One region of the Paenibacillus sp. HGF5 genome, then DNA from elsewhere that is predicted to be linked to it. Evidence: predicted binding sites of a transcription regulator. Region 1 holds the regulator's gene; the other holds the start of a gene.
What was found. Region 1 encodes CtsR, which represses protease genes until heat stress. Its sites were predicted from a motif close to ATGGTCAATAAAGGTCAAACA; they were not measured.
Positions count from the first base shown of each region.

Region 2: clpP (ATP-dependent Clp endopeptidase proteolytic subunit ClpP) is a predicted target of CtsR. The motif match lies at 1,979-1,999, and genes of this name have one in related genera.

Region 1 covers NZ_AEXS01000156.1:8,182-11,595, forward strand. Annotated here, with positions in the region: gene HMPREF9412_RS25325 (protein arginine kinase) at 1-766, opposite strand, end outside; gene HMPREF9412_RS25330 (hypothetical protein) at 805-1,329, opposite strand; gene HMPREF9412_RS25335 (CtsR family transcriptional regulator) at 1,354-1,815, opposite strand; gene HMPREF9412_RS25340 (GntR family transcriptional regulator) at 2,160-2,876, opposite strand; gene HMPREF9412_RS25345 (sugar kinase) at 2,885-3,414, opposite strand, start outside.
Region 2 covers NZ_AEXS01000131.1:15,660-19,073, forward strand. Annotated here, with positions in the region: gene gap (type I glyceraldehyde-3-phosphate dehydrogenase) at 1-436, opposite strand, end outside; gene HMPREF9412_RS20435 (sugar-binding transcriptional regulator) at 536-1,579, opposite strand; tRNA gene HMPREF9412_RS20440 (tRNA-Arg) at 1,838-1,912, shown strand; gene clpP (ATP-dependent Clp endopeptidase proteolytic subunit ClpP) at 2,075-2,671, shown strand; gene HMPREF9412_RS20450 (PdaC/SigV domain-containing protein) at 3,274-3,414, opposite strand, start outside.

The sequences.
Region 1 (3,414 bases):
CATTCTTCTCATGCTCGATAATCTGCAGGGCCACGCTGTGAAGATTCTCGATGATCTCCGACTCGGTTTGCCCGAGCGTAATCTGATTCGAGATTTGAAACAGGTTGCCCAAAGCTTCGCTGCCCTCGCCGTAAATTCCTCTAACGGTCAAACCTACCTGGGATACGGCCGAGAGAATCCGATTGATCTGCTGCGTCATGACAAGCGCGGGCAGATGCATCATGACCGAAGCGCGAAGGCCGGTGCCGACATTGGTCGGACAGCTCGTTAGGTAACCGCGTTTGTCATCAAAAGCATAATCGATCTCGGATTCGAAAATATCATCCAGCGCCGTCGCGCGGCTCCATGCCTCCCGAACCTGGAATCCGGGATACAGACACTGTATGCGCAAGTGATCCTCTTCATTGATCATAATGCTGACGGATTCATCTTCGGTAAGGATGACGGCCCCGTTTCGGGATTCATTTGCCAGATTGGGACTGATCAGATGCTTCTCGACGAGAACCTTCTTATCCAGCTCATCAATCTCACTTAATTTAATTACATGCAAATGCCCGAAATCCTGCAAATCCTCCTTATCCTTTAACACATGGGTCAGGCGCTCTAGCACTTCTCCCGACTGCTGATCCGTTGCAAGCAGCGGGAAAGGAAGATGCTGCAGGTTGCGCGCCACCCTCACGCGGGTGCTGATGACAATGTCGGAATCCTGACCGTTCCCGCGCATCCACTCGCTCAGCGCCGAATCGGTAAACCGGAGATTAGACATCACGCATTCCTCCTACTAAAGTGCAAAATGTAACGATCTTATCCCTGAGCAATGTTACGCTCCAGCTCACGGATTTGGTCCCGGATCTCGGCAGCCGCTTCAAATTCCTCCTGCAGGATCCTCATTTGAAGCTCCTTCTTAAGCTCATCGATCCGGCGTTTGATCTGAATCCGGCCGCCGGTACGCTTCGGCACTTTGCCCACATGGGAGGTTCCCCCATGGACTCGCTTGAACAACGGATCCAATCGATCCGAGAAATATTTATAACACGAGCTGCAGCCGAACCGGCCAAGCTTGCTGAACTGGGAATACGTCATGCCGCATTCCTCGCATTGCAGCGTCTGAGCCGTTTTCGCACCGGGGGTCTGGCCCTTGCCTGAAGGATCCAGATCCAGCAGGCCTGACAGCAAACTGTGTATAGAAAACCCATTCGACGTGCCGGGGATCAATTCCCCTTTTTCGCGGGCACAAGTTTCACAAAAATGAAACTCCGTTTTCTCCCCGTTCACAATTTTGGTGAAATGAAGTGTCGCCGGCCGTTTACCGCATTCTTGGCATAACATACTCCGATGCCTCCTTACACAGACTCACTTACCTAATAAAGAAATAAGCATCGCCTTCATAATCCTTGCGCGCAGCTCATCCCGATAAGGAAGCTTCACATTCAGGCATTCCCTTGAAACGGCGGCCCGCATCAGGCTGGCCTCCCGCTTCGTCAAAAACCGGGATTCCTCCAACTGGTAGATCAAGCCTTCCGCTACCGTCTGGTCGATCATGCTGCCGATGGTATGATGAAGGTGCTGCTGGAGTGCAGTATGCTGGGGAAGCTCGATACGCTGGATGCGTATGTATCCGCCCCCGCCGCGCTTGCTCTCGACAAGAAAGCCCTTCTCCAGCGTGAACCGAGTGCTGATCACGTAATTGATCTGGGAAGGAACGCAAGAAAATTGCTCCGCCAAATCATTCCGTTGAATTTCGACGGTTCCTTCCGGACTTTCCTGCAAAATGCTCTTCAGGTATTGTTCGATAATATCAGAGATATTACGCATGGTCTGTTCATCCTCCACTGTTTGAAACGTTAAGACGGATAGTGATCTTACACGTCCGCACAGAGCCTTGCTTATACGTTGATTAACCATAATCAAAATCAGCGAACCTCGTTGACTTTGACTTTCTTTGACTTTGATCTCATTATAGCACATTTTTTCATTTTGCCAAGAGGGTAGTTCTCAAATGTTCGCGCTATGCATGTATTCTTATTGTACCCACTTCTTCAATCGCTTATAGCCCTTTTCCGAAGAACAATTCAACCGAAGTAATAAAAAAAGAAGCAGCCAACGTTCCGGATTAAAACCGGTCTCTCATGGCCACTTCTTCCTGTCGTTTCTATATCTTAAGCATCATAACTGATCAAATAATGCTGTAACTCCGTATTGTAGTACCCGATGCTATATTCAATGATGCTGCCCGTCTGGTCGTAGGAGGATCTCAACCGCTTCAGTAACGGGGTTCCGGCGCTTACATCCAGCAGCGAGGCAATCTCCTCATTAGCCACGGTCGCCAGGAAACGGTCCCGGAAATTCTCCAGCGTGATTTGACTCTCCTCGATACGTTCATACAAGGAAGGCAGTTCGCTTGAATCGAACTCCTCCCCCATGTCCACCAGGGACGATACGTAATGGGTGTAGTAGATAAACGGGCTCCCGTCCAGCAAATACAGCCGTTCGATCAGCAGGCACCGCTCACCGAATTTCAGGAACAATTCGCTTTCCGGTTCATTGTGCACCCATTCCGTCTTCAGATGGCGCTTCCGGATCTGGTGGCCCTCTTCAACCAAAATCTCGGTAAACAGCTTCCCCTTGGACAGCTTGGAAAAGGACGTGTTCCGGGTCACGATCGTTCCCACACCGCTGCGCTTCTCTACATACCCTTCCTGGTACAATTCCTGGATCGCATTGCGAACCGTCATTTTGCTGACGTTAAATTCCTGTTCCAGCTGCGGCTCGGAAGGAATATGGGAACCAAGTGGATATACCCCATGCAGAATCCGATCTTTAATGATCTTCTTGATTTGCAAGTATAATGGACCGTTCTTCCGCGTGATCGACATGCTTCCTCCTACCTTTCCACGTCAGACATATGATGACTCATCGCCTGAAGCACTTCGCGTTCGTTCGCCGTCGGCGTATCTCCCGTTACCGTATGGGCAAGCATCGCCGCCGCTGCGGCAAAATCAACCGTCCGGCCCGGCTCATATCCCTCCGAGATCCCGTGAATCACACCGCTGGCATAGGCATCGCCCGCCCCGATGCGGTCATGGACGGAGAACGACAACGTTTTGGAAAAATGAAACGCTCCATCCGTGTAAAGATAGCCTTGCAGGGAATGGGTATTGTCCCCGTTGATCTTGCGGTGGGTACCCGACGCAACCGTAATATTATATCTCGCCGCCACCTTCGGAATCAACTCCTGCAGCTGTTCGTGCCGATCCTCCCTGGTTGTTTCCATGCCAAGGATATGGATGGCATCCTTCTCGTTCATGAAGACGATATCCGCCAAAGACAGCATTTCCTCGTAGTGCGGCTTGGCAAAATCGTAGCGGTCCGCGCCCCATAAGGAAGGACGGTAGTTGCAGTCGAACACAACCG
Region 2 (3,414 bases), on a different contig from region 1:
TTACAGTATGGTTAGCTGCATCGTATTTGTCTTCGTTAACGCCCATAACGATGGTGATATCTTCGTCAGTAGCTGGAGCGGAGATGATAACTTTCTTAGCGCCGCCTTTCAAGTGAGCGGAAGCTTTGTCTTTCGCTGTGAAAATACCAGTGGATTCTACAACGATTTCAACGCCGTACTCAGCCCAAGGCAATGCTTCAGGGTTACGCTCAGCGAATACTTTCACTTCGCGGCCGTTTACAACGAGTGCGCCTTCTTTAGCTTCAACAGTTGCATTCAGTCTGCCATGAGTCGTGTCATATTTCAAAAGGTGTGCCAGCGTTTTTACGTCCGTCAAATCGTTGATTGCTACGATTTCAACTTCGCTGTTGTTCAGCGCAGCGCGGAATACGTTACGTCCAATACGTCCAAAACCGTTAATACCTACTTTAACCATGAGTAGTTCCCTCCATATTTGTAAAATTTATATATTCAAGATTGGCCGTTAAGCCAATCAAGACAACAATAATGAAAAATCAGTTGTACGCCCGCGGACTCAGATGCCGGCGTCAATTTCCTTCTCGACTTCCAATGCCGCGGCTTCATCCGTAACGAGAATGTCCTCGTGCCCGAATTTCAGCACCGCGTGGATCGCTTTGCCCTTGCCTTGCCCTCCGGCAATGCCGATGATGGTCTCCGTCCGCATAATATCCTCAAGCCGGAGTCCAAGGGTAAGCATTTTGTGGACAACTTCGCCATCTTCGCTGAAATAATAGCCGAAGGATTCCGCGATCGCGCCATCTGCCTGCAAGTTCCGGATAGAGCCTTCATCCAGCTTGCGCCGTCTGGCCATCTCCATGGCATCTCCGATGCCGTGAATAATGACGCGGCTGCGCCTGATCACATCCACGATCTCCTGGATGTGCTGATCCTGAACCAACGATTGATAAGCATCCTCGCTGAGCAGATCCGGTACATGAAGCAATCGGTACTCAGCCCCAACGCGCTTAGCCATTTTGGAAGCAATGGTGTTCGCTTGAATCTCCATGCTCTCCCCGAGGCCGCCTCGGGCCGGCACAAACCAAGTGCTTGTCAACGGTTCTCCGCCAGGCAAAGAGGACATCTGCTCTGCCACTTCGGCGAGCGTGGAGCCGCCTGTAACAGCAATCGTATCTCCATCCTGGACAAAGTTAAGCAGCGTTCTTGCTCCGGCCCGGCCAAGCTCACGTTTGACTTCCGGAGATGACTCGCTGTCACCGGGAATAATGACCACTTTACGAAGCCCGTAAGCCTGACGAATCTTCTCTTCCAGTTCAACCAGTCCGAACAACTCATTCATGACCGGTTCCAACTCCTCCAGCAAGCATATCCCTGAGCCGCTGATCCGCATGCCGAGCGTTTCAATCTCGATCAGCCCTTGCGCTTTCAGAAGATCAGTCTCTGCTCTGAGAACACGCTCGGTCATCGATAGCGATGAAGCCAGTGTTCTTCGGCCAACAATTCCGGACAACTTGATCTGATGAAGGATGGTATACCTTCGTTTAAGAGTGTCCATCAGATCCGGCAGAAGTTGCTCTTGTATTTCTAATAGGTTACGCATGCATTCCACTCCTGCAAACTTCGTCTCGGCTCTCCTTACCTGGTCGTAAAATGTCCCAGTTAAACTTTTTAAGTCCCACCCTTATTCTAACCAATAATCATGCCGGTTGCAAGTGTCCGAAAGTATATTTCTCTACCCCAGGCATTCTTATACATTATGGCCAACTACCGGCTCGTCTATATAATAGGAACAAAGTTTTGTCCGCTATTGTATTTTTCAAATAGATGCGGTATAATCAACTTCGTTGCTGATTTTTGTGCGCCCGTGGTCCAATGGATATGACGTAGGCCTCCGGAGCCTGAGATCGAGGTTCGATTCCTCGCGGGCGCGCCATTATAACATTTATTCTCTATACTGATTACCCTAAAGTGCCCATAACGGCTCTTTTTTTTACTCAATAGTTTGACTTTCTTTGACTTTTTGATTTAAATTGTTTATCATGTGGGTAATACGGTAACAGTATTTATATGAGGTACTTAAGAGGAGGTTTTCCACGTGAGTTTTATACCTATGGTCGTTGAACAAAGCAACCGCGGTGAGCGGGCGTACGACATCTATTCCAGATTGCTGAAAGACCGCATTATCTTCCTCGGCTCCGACGTAAATGACGTGGTCGCCAATTCCATCATTGCCCAAATGCTGTTCTTGTCGGCTGAGGATCCCGAGAAGGATATTCATCTTTACATCAACAGCCCTGGCGGTTCCATTACCGCAGGTATGGCGATATTCGATACGATGCAGTTCATCAAACCGGACGTCTCGACGATCTGTGTCGGCATGGCTGCTTCCATGGGCGCATTCCTGCTCAACGCAGGCGCCAAAGGCAAACGCTACGGTCTGCCTAACAGCGAGATCATGATTCACCAGCCGCTCGGCGGCGCACAAGGTCAAGCCACGGATATTGAAATCCGTGCCCGCCGCATTCTGAAAATGCGCGACAAGCTGAACCGCATCCTGTCCGAACGCACCGGCCAACCGCTGGAGCGCATCGAGAAGGATACTGATCGCGACTACTTCATGACGGCTGACGAAGCCAAAGAGTATGGCCTGATCGATCAAGTACTGGAAAACACACCACCGCAAGGCTTATAAAAGAAATGAAGTAAAGGGCAGGCGCCGTTATCCGGTGCCTGTCCTTTCTTATTCTCTGAATCATTGAAAACTTCGAGTACTAAATAGTGAGAGTATCCCCTCCGGTCGCTGTTGAAATCGGGAAACTTGAATGAATGGACAGGGAGGTTTCCCGATGTCAAAGGCGAACGCGTTGCTCCTCCAAGGATATTCTCACTGGAGGGGACAACTTTTTCAATAAAACCTAAAGCGGTAAGACTCCCCTCCTAAAAGGCCTGCCTTAACTTGAGGGGAGGGAAAATAAAAGAGTACCACCCTCACTGCTTTCATGTAGGATTTCACCGAACGGCTTGCTTGCCACGGACTACGAACCATTCGTGTACAGGGAGCAGAAACAGTGTGCAAGATGTACAAGACAGGCATGTTGTCATCGAGGCAAGCCTCTCGATAACGCGAAAATCCCCTGACCGCAGGAAGCAGGAGTATACACTCCACGCTCACGTGATCAGGGGACTTTTCACAACTGGTTCCGGCACAGTGTTACATCAGGACAGCATCATGTATCTAGTGAAACTTATTAATTAATAAATGATTGCAAGTTACACAAATCGTTATCGTAACTCTTACTTCCACTCTTTCAGCTTCAGCTCAAACTCAGGAAATCCATAGGCATAGGCGGTGTACTCATAAAGCTGGAAGTACAGCACCGCCGCGTTATCCTTCACGTAGAAGTCGGCATCGGCAGGCACTCCCTCAAAACCGCC